Linked DNA regions of Prosthecodimorpha staleyi. The protein of the gene in region 2 interacts with the protein of the main gene of each other region in a pairwise test. Links are inferred from orthologs where the notes say so. Each region holds a gene or a part of one and is shown on either strand. Other genes may lie near its edges.

Region 1 (4,507 bases), on a different replicon or contig from region 2:
CCGTCTTGGCGGACGCCGTCGACATCGACCTCGCCGGAGCCGATCATCCAGTCGATATGGATCAGGCTGGAATTGATGCCGGCAGCGATCTGCTGCTCGGGCGTCATCTCGCCGCCGCCCTCGACCGTCTTGGCATAGGCCTGGCCGAGCGCGATGTGGCTGGCGGCATTCTCGTCGTAGAGGGTGTTGAAGAACAGCAAGCCGGACAGCGAGATCGGCGAGGCATGGGGCACCAGCGCGACCTCGCCGAGCCGGCACGAGCCCTCGTCGATCTCCAGCACCTTGCGCAGCACGTCCTCGCCCGACGAGGCATGGGCCTCGACGATGGCGCCGCCCTCGAAGCGGACCCGGATGTCCTGGATCAGCGTGCCCTGGTAGGAGAGCGGCTTGGTCGCCGCGACATGGCCGTTGACGCGGGCCCGGTGCGGGGTCGTGAAGACCTCCTCGGTCGGGATGTTGGCATTGTAGGTGATGCCGTTCTCGGCCTTGCCGGCGCCCCCCGCCCAGCGGTGCCCGTCGCAGAGACCGACTTCGAGGTCGGTGCCGGGGCCGGTGAAGCGCAGCGCCGCATAGCGCTTTTCGTTGAGGATGCCGGTCCTGACGGCGAGCGCGCGGTTGTGCTCGGCCCAGCCTTCGATCGGATCGGGGGTATCGACGCGCGAGGCGGCGAAGATCGCGTCCCAGAGCCGAGCGACGGCCTCGGCCTCCGGCAGATCCGGGAACACGGTCCGCGCCCAGGCCGGCGTCGCGGCCGAGACGATGGTCCAGTTGATCGCCGAGCGCGCGATCAGGTCGAGCGCCGGTCGGTAGGCGGCCGAGCGGGCCCGGTTGGCCCGGGCGACCTTGGCCGGATCCTGGCCGGCGAGCAGCGAGGGGTTCTCGCCCACGATGGCGAGCCGCGCCGCGCCAGAGCGGAAGGCGGCGGCCATGCCGTCGTAGAGCCAGGCTGTCGCCTTGTCGAAGCTCTCGTCGGAGGCGGTGGCGAAGCGCTCCAGCGTGGTCGCGTCGTCGGTGTAGAGGATGGTGACGATGGTGGCGCCGGCCTTGTAGGCGTGGTGGGTGATGCGCCGGGCGAGCGGGACCGCATCGAGCGGCGCCGTCATGACCACTTCCTGGCCCTTCACCGCGCCGAGGCCGACCCGAACCGCCACCTCGGCGAGCTTGTCGAGGCGGGCTTCGAATGTGCGATTGTCGTTGGTCATGAGGTTCAGGCTCCGAGGGATTTGAAGGCTTCGACGACGCGCTCGTAGACCGGGCGCTTGAACGGGATGATCAGTTCGGGCAGCCGCTCCATGCGCTCCCATTTCCACTCAGCGAATTCCTGCTCGCCGGCCGGGGGATTGAAGATGTCGATCTCGGTCTCGTCGCCCTCGAAGCGGAACGCGTACCACTTCTGCGTCTGACCGCGCCATTTGTTCTTCCAGCGCGCACCGACCACGGCACGCGGGATGTCGTAGGCATACCAATCCGGCGCCTCGGCAATCAGGCTGGCCGAGCGCACGTTGGTTTCCTCCCAAAGCTCGCGGCGGGCGGCCTCGAGCGGATCCTCGCCGGGATCGATGCCGCCCTGCGGCATCTGCCATTCGTGGCCCGGAGCGGTGTGCTCGACGAGACCCTCGTTGGCGCGCCGTCCGATCCAGACGAGCCCCGCCGGATTGAGAAGCATGATGCCGACGCAGGGACGATAGGGCAGGCTCTCGAATTCTTGGGGCGTCACGGCAGGACCTCGTCCGACGATGGCTTCTGAGCGTGGGGAGTGCCAGGGACTGGGCTTCCAGGGGACTGGCGTCCGGGATGGCGAGGAGGATTAGCGCACAATGCCGTGCCGGTCACGTCCGCCCGGCGTCCAGGCCCTGCCCGGAACGTTCATCATCCGTGCAAAATGAAGCAACAGTCGGACCCGATTCGGCCGCCGCGGGTCGAAACCGTCTTGAAATCGTTAATTCGTCGCCCCTATCTTTGGGACGCGGACAGGTGCGTCCGCGGTGTGGCGGCCGATATCACCGTCCGCCACCGAATGTGAGGAGACTACGCCGCTGACCATGGCAATCGAGACTCAGGAAACGCGCCTGCGTTCCCCTGGCCGCTCGCCCAAGCCCGATCCTGCCGGAGCCCGTCTGGAGAGCGCAAGCTTGGACGCCGACATCCTGGCCAAGGCCGTCCTCAAGAGCCTGGACGATTCGAAGGCCGAGGACATCGTTCCCATCGACATTCGAGGCAAGTCCTCGCTCGCCGACGTGATGGTGGTCGCTTCCGGGCGGTCGCATCGCCATGTCGGCGCGATCGCGGACCGGCTTCTGAGCGAACTTCATGAGGCCGGCTTCCGCGACCTTCGGGTCGAGGGCTTGCCTCATTGCGACTGGGTCCTGGTCGATGCGGGCGACGTGCTCGTCCATATCTTCCGGCCCGAAGTCCGTGGCTTCTACAACCTCGAAAAGATGTGGCAGTCGGAACCGACCGCGCCGCGTCTGGTCGCCGGCTGAGGCCACGCGTCACCTTTCCCGCGGGGCCGTGCCCCGATCGGACGGAGGTTCGTCCCTTGCGACTCCGGATCGTGGCGGTCGGCCGCTTGAAGGCCGGCCCGGAGCGGGAACTCGTCGATCGCTATCTCGACCGTGCCGCCAAGAGCGGCAAGGCCCTCGGTTTCACGCGCCTCGATAGCCGGGAATATGTCGAAAGCCGCGCCGCGCGGTCCGACGACCGGCGCGCAGAGGAGGCGACCGCGATCGTGGCCGATCTCGAGCCCGGCACCGCCCTGGTCGCGCTCGACGAAACCGGCCGCGGCCTCTCCTCCGAGGACTTCGCCCGCTGGATCGCGGCCCGGCGCGACGCCGGGTGCGGCGATCTCGTGATGGCCATCGGCGGCCCCGACGGGCACGGACCGGCCGTCCGCACGCGCGCGGACCTGACGCTGGCCTTCGGGGTGATGACCTGGCCGCACCAGATGGTGCGCCTGATGCTGGCCGAGCAGGTCTATCGCGCGATGACCATCCTGTCCGGCCACCCCTACCACCGCGCCTGAAGGCTCGAAGCGCCCCCCTGCCCGCGCCGCGTGGGACGGTGCCGCACGGTCCCGATTGCGCCGCAATGCGGTATGATCCTACAGAGGTCGACGGCGTGGCCCGTGTCCGGTCCGCCGGTCGCAGACGGCGAAGACCGACGGTCGCTTCGGACCGAAGAGGGTCGGATACGCAATCGAGACACTCTGATATTTGCCGGCCGCAGGTGTCAGATTCAAACCACGAGGCGCCGCGCGATTCGGCGCGCGCTATCGGAGATGCAAACAGCGGTGCGGCAGAGGCGCGAAGCGGGAATGGCGGCGGCAGGGGGCCTTCGCGGGAGGTCCTACGCGGCGGCGCGCCTCTTTCTCGTCGGACTGCTGGCGTCCTTCGGCGCGCGTGAGGTCGATGCCCAGGCACCCGGATCGGTGCGCGGCCCGGCGGGACCGGGACAGGCCGGACAGCCGACAGGCACTGGACAACCGGCTGGCCCAGGACAACCGGTCGGCGCCGGGCAGCAGGCCGGCCGCCCCGGAGCGCCGCCTGCGGTCTCCCCGGCCGCGACTTTGCCGGCGACGGCGGGGGTGCCGTCTCCCGGTCCGGCGATCGCGACGGGTCCGGCCCCGGCAGGTCCCGTGGCGATCGTGGCCGCAACCGTCGATCCGGCGGCGGCCGTGGTCGAGCGGCAGCGCCAGACCCAATCGGAACTGGATGCGCTCGCCCGCGACATCCGCACCTCGGAAGAGCGGGAAGCGCAGATCCGGCTGGAGATCGAGGGCCTGGAACGCGACCGCAGCCGGATCTCGGCGCAATTGGTCGAGACGGCCGCGCGGGTGCGCGGCCTGGAGGATGCCGTGTCCGCCACGGAAGCCCGGATCGGAACGCTGGACGGCGATGCGGCGCGCATTCGCCGTTCGCTCGCCGATCGGCGTGCCGTGCTTGCCGACGTGCTCGCCGCTCTGCAGCGTATCGGCCGCAAGCCGCCGCCCGCGCTCCTGGTCAGGCCGGAAGATGCGCTCGCTTCGGTCCGCAGCGCCATCCTGGTCGGTGCGCTTCTGCCCGAACTGCGCCGCGAGGCCGAGGTCCTGATCGCCGATCTCGACCGCATGGTGCGCCTGCGCGACCAGTCCGCCGCCGAGCGCGACCGGTTCAAATCCGACATGCTTGCCCTGGCCGAAGAACGCAGCCGGCTGGAACTGCTGTTCGAGGAGCGTCGCCGCTCGCGTCTCGACCAGCAGAAGAAGCTCGACGACGAACGCCGCCGCTCGCAGGACCTGGCCGGCAAGGCGACCAGCCTGAAGGACCTCGTCACACGCCTGGAACTGGAGATCGACGGCGCCCGCCGCGCCGCGGAGGCCGCCCGCCGGGCCGAGGACGAGGCGCGTGCCCATCCGCCGGCGAAAGATCAAAAGTCCGTGACAGCGGCCCTCCAGGATCCCAGCCGTCTGCAGCCCGCCTTGCCGTTTTCGGAGGCGCGCGGGCGGCTTCCGATGCCCGCAGCCGGTATT
Region 2 (4,514 bases):
GTGCAGTTGGGTCGACCGACGCCGTTGCCCCGGATCGGGACCGGAGATGCGGCGCGCGAAGCCCGCTCCGATCAGGTCGAGCGCATGCAGGAAACGGCTCGCGGCGCGGTGACGGGGCTTGCGCTGGAGATCGAGGACCCGGGAGGCCGGCGCGGCGCGATCGAGCGCAAAGCCGAGGGCCCGGGCTGTGGCGCGGACGTCCTCGACCAGAGGCACGACGAAACGGCCGGGCGGCACCTCGCCGATCCGGTCGCCGGTCAGATAGCCCTCGAAGGCCGCAAGCACCGGCGCGGTCCCGGCCTCGACCGCGTCCTTGACGGCGGTTGCCCGCACGGCATCGATCAGTTCGCTGCGGCCCGGACCCGGCAGTCCGCGCAGGACGGCAAGCCGCGATGCGGTCTCGGCGGCGGCCCGCAGGGTCGGCAGCCGGAACGCCGCGTCCTGCCCGTCGCGCCGCAGACGGTCGGCGAAGCCGACGAGGATGTCGAGCGCCAGTCCGTCCCATGTCGCCGTCGCATCGCTGGCGAATGCATGCGCGAGGCGCTCATAGAAGCCGGGCGACGGCAGACCGGCCGCGTAGCCGTCGGCACGGTCGAGCCGCGCATAGTCGTAGCGCACCAGCGCAAGTCGGCCGGCCGGCGACGGCTGCGATACCGGCCGGGTCTCGGCCTGCAGAGCCGGCACGTGCAGTCCGCCGACCACGACCGCGAGCAGCCCACCGGCCGCGGCGGCCTCCGCGAGGACGTGTCGCATATGCGCCTCGCGGGCGAGCCTGCCGTCGTCGGCATGCGACTGCGGCGACAGGGTTTCGCGCAGATGCCGGCAATAGGTTTCGACCGTTTGGAAGAAGCCGCGCCAGTCCCGATGCCCGATCCGGCTTTCGAACAGACGATCCCAGACCTCGTTGCCGTCGCGGGCGCCGGTCCGTTCGCAGAGTGCACGAACATAGGCGCCGGCTGTGAACGCCTCCTCCTGTGTCAGCAGGACCGGATGCCCCTCGGCTGCAGCACCAGGATCGAGCATGGCGGGATGGCGCGATGGCAGGTCGATGGCCGTCACCGGCACGCCGTTGCGGAACGCCCAGCGCAGGGCGACCAGTTCGGGCGAATGATCGCACAGCGGATAGTACGAGATCGCCTCGGAGTCGGTCCCGGACGATGTTCGGTCGGGCATCGAGACGATGGCCACCGGCGCCACGATGCGCGGGTCGGCGAGCGCCCCGATCAGGTCCACAAAATCCGCCGGTGCCTCGATCAGCAGTCTCGCGGGACGGATCTCGTCGAGCGCCACGGCCAGCATCGCCGCACAGGCGGGACTGTGATGCCGGATCGGAAAGACGACGATCTCGGCGGCGCCCTCGGCCATGCCCGGCCTCAACCGTCCTTCAGGGCCTTGGCGGCGGCGGCATGAAACTCGGCCCAGGCCTTCTGACGCTGGCCACGCGGACGGACGATCTGGTCGAGATAGGCTCTGACCTTGCGCACATCGTCCGGGTTGTCCTTCAGCACCACGCCGTGCAGCTGGCGCCCGACATGGCCGCCGTCGACCCGCCCCTGCCCGAACCAGGCGGCATCGAGGCTGGCCGCATGGGCGACGTTGACCGCCTCGGCCGTGGACATGACCGCATCCGGACGGGCGATCGGCGCACCGTCCTGGGTTCGGCCGATGCGCAGGTCCTGAAAGGCCTGGACCAGCACGTCGAGCACCTCGTCGGGCCAGAGAACCCGGGGCGCCAGGCCGGCCAGCCGATCGCCCAGCTGGCGCTGGATCAGCGCCCTCTCCAGGGCCGGGTCGGCCAGCGGCTTCACGGTCTCGAAGTTGAAGCGGCGCTTCAGGGCGCTCGACATCTCGTGGACGCCCCGATCGCGCAGGTTGGCGGTGGCGATGATGTTGAAGCCCGGCCGGGCGAAGCGGTGCGCGCCGAGTTCCGGCATGGCCATCACCTTCTCGGACAGGATCGAGATCAGCGCATCCTGGATCTCCTGCGGGCAACGGGTGATCTCCTCGATCCGCACGAGCCGCCCTTCGGTCATGGCGCGCAGCACCGGAGACGGGGCCAGCGCCCGTTCGCTCGGCCCCTCGGCGATCAGCAGCGCATAGTTCCAGCCGTAGCGGATATGGTCGTCGGTGGTCCCGGACGATCCCTGCACTGTCAGGGTCGAGGTTCCCGATATCGCCGCGGCCAGAAGCTCCGACAGCATGGATTTTGCGGTGCCCGGCTCGCCGACCAGCAGAAGCCCCTGTTCGCTCAGCAGGCTGACGATGGCGCGCTCGACCAGGCCGTCGTCGCCGAAGAACTTGCGCGACACGCCGAGACCGGGCTCGCCGAGAATGAAGCTCCGGACCGCTCGCGGGGAAAGCCGCCAGCCGTCCGGCCGTCCCCCGGTATCAGCCGCAGCCAGGCGGGCGAGTTCGTCGGCATGGCGCTGCTCGGCCGCGGGGCGCAGCATTTCGGCGGGCGGCATCAGAGCTGCACCGTGGTCTGCCATGCCGGATCGAAGCCGCGGCCGGCCGCCGCGATCGCATGATAGTCGTTCCAGGCCTCGGACATGAGCGCCGCCGGCACCGCGGACAGCAGCATCGGATGACCGTAGCGCGGACTGCCGCCGTCGGTCTTCGGCACGAAGGACAGCGACATCAACGCCGTCGTTCGGTTCTCCTCGGGCAGGGCATTGCCGGAGAACGTGATCACCACGACCAGCTTCAGCGATTCGAAATGTTTCTCATAGGTCGTGAACCAGCCGCCGTCGCCGGTCGGCCCGCGCTGATAGCCGCGCTTGGTGGCGACGCCGCGCAGCGTGAAGGCGTCGACCAGATGGCCCTCCCGATCCCCGATCGTCTTGGCCTGCGCCGCGGCCGGGTCGGTGCGCAGGATCGGCCGGCCGAACTGTACGAAGAGCGGCTCGATCGCATAGTCGGCGAGATGGCGCTGCCAGGCTTCCGCATCCCCGGGCGACATATGCAGCGGATGGGCGAGACCGACGGTGGCGAAATCCGCCGGATCGACCGGCGTGTCGGCTGCGTCGGTCAAGGTGAGATCGTCGAGCGGCCGGAACGCGGCGACGACCGCGCCGGAGGCGTCGTAACCGAGCCAAACCAACCGCTGGACCAGCCGGCCGATGACCGGGTGGCGCAGCAGGAAGCCGGTCCACTCCGCAATCGGCCAGCGGCGTTCGCAGCAGAAGGCCTCGTAGAGGCGCTGGGACTGCAGGTCGACGACCTGCCGGATCTCCTTGCGCGCCTGGGACAGCTGCTTCTTGGCGGCCGCAAGGCCCGCCTCGTCGTCGGCCGTCGCCGGCAGCCCCTGGACCGGCTTGCCGTCGGGGTTGAACAGGGCCAGCTTCAGTCCGGCATCCAGGCGTGCGCCATAGACACGGTCGCCGATCGGCAGTTCGAGGAGACCGGTCTCGTCGAGACCTCCGGTCGGCGCGGTCCGATCGCCGAGTTCGTCGCGCGTCCAGCCGCGTTCCGCGGAAATCTCGTCGATCAGTTCGGCCGCGCGCTGCTGCACGCCCTTGGTCCGGTAGCGGTTGGCGATGGCGAGCAGAAACTGCAGGGCGACCGGGTCCGGGTTGCCGGCGACGCATTCCATCAGCGCCCGGCATTGGGCGGTGCGGATATAGAACTCCTTCAGGTAGGCTTTCACGATCTGGACCAGGGTGACGCCCGGAATCCGGGCGGCGAGGCCCAGCATGCCCTTCTGGTCGATCGCCGAGCCGTAGAACTGGAACAGTTTCTCCTGCTTCAGGATCGCATAGAGCCGTTCCCGGCTCATTTCCGGCTGCCAGGAGCGATAGACCGGCAATTGGGTGTCGACCAGGGCCTCGGCATGGGCGGCGGCCTCGGCCTCGGTCGGCCGGCGCGTGTCCTCGGCGATGAAGGATTGCAGCAGGAACACCCCGAGCGCCGCCGCGCTCTGCGGCTGCATCTCGTCGAGCAGCAGGTCGAAGAGAGCGTTACCGCGCGGCTGCTTCAGCTTCACCGCGACCAGCGTCCACCAGCGCGGCACGTCCGGATCGATCGGCCGGCCGTCGCGCCAGAGCAGCGGCGGCATGACCTCGAAGCGGAGCCAGTCCGGCCCGGGCTTGGCCTGGGCCAGGCCCGCCCTGGCTTCGCGCGCCAGCGCCTCGGCCGACATGAATCGCCCGATATCGCCGCCGAGCCGGCGCAGAGCGGTCAGCAGGGCGGCGCGCGCCACCTCCGACTTCTCCTTGCCGAGCGCCGCCTCGATGACCGCGACCGCCTCCCGATCCCCGCGCGCGGCCAGCCAGGCGGCCGCGCGCGCCCGGATTTCGGCCTTGGGCGACTGAACCAGGGGACGGAGCAACGGATCCGCACCGGCGAAATCGGCGAGCAGGCTCTGTGCCAGGCTTCGCGACGGAGCCCGATCGCCGATCCCCAACTCGATCAGACGGGAAAGATAGCGCTCGGGGATTGCCGGCAGCCAGGACAGAAGCACCAGGGCGCGATCCAGGGACAGCGCCGTCTTCTGCCCGGGGGCGGCAAGGCCGAGC

What was found.
Region 1: the proteins of KL771_RS26330 (region 2) and rsfS interact in binary tests that used the Escherichia coli proteins (3 or more experiments, as listed by UniProt). The link is inferred for Prosthecodimorpha staleyi from one-to-one orthologs.

What each region holds. Positions count from the first base shown.
Region 1 is NZ_JAHHZF010000015.1:27,951-32,457, forward strand. What follows is about bases 815-3,807. They hold rsfS (ribosome silencing factor), read left to right. Parts: upstream 815-2,132; coding sequence 2,133-2,483; downstream 2,484-3,807. Other genes in these bases: KL771_RS25005 (aminopeptidase), read right to left, coding at 815-1,202; KL771_RS25010 (RNA pyrophosphohydrolase), read right to left, coding at 1,208-1,717; rlmH (23S rRNA (pseudouridine(1915)-N(3))-methyltransferase RlmH), read left to right, coding at 2,540-3,022; KL771_RS25025 (murein hydrolase activator EnvC family protein), read left to right, coding at 3,635-3,807. Also shown: more of KL771_RS25005, read right to left, coding at 1-814; more of KL771_RS25025, read left to right, coding at 3,808-4,507. UniProt on the Escherichia coli protein: Functions as a ribosomal silencing factor. Interacts with ribosomal protein uL14 (rplN), blocking formation of intersubunit bridge B8.
Region 2 is NZ_JAHHZF010000017.1:36,504-41,017, forward strand. The notes cover bases 420-3,419. They hold KL771_RS26330 (ATP-binding protein), read right to left. Parts: upstream 2,466-3,419; coding sequence 1,374-2,465; downstream 420-1,373. Other genes in these bases: KL771_RS26325 (DUF5682 family protein), read right to left, coding at 420-1,365; KL771_RS26335 (DUF4132 domain-containing protein), read right to left, coding at 2,465-3,419. Outside these bases: more of KL771_RS26325, read right to left, coding at 1-419; more of KL771_RS26335, read right to left, coding at 3,420-4,514.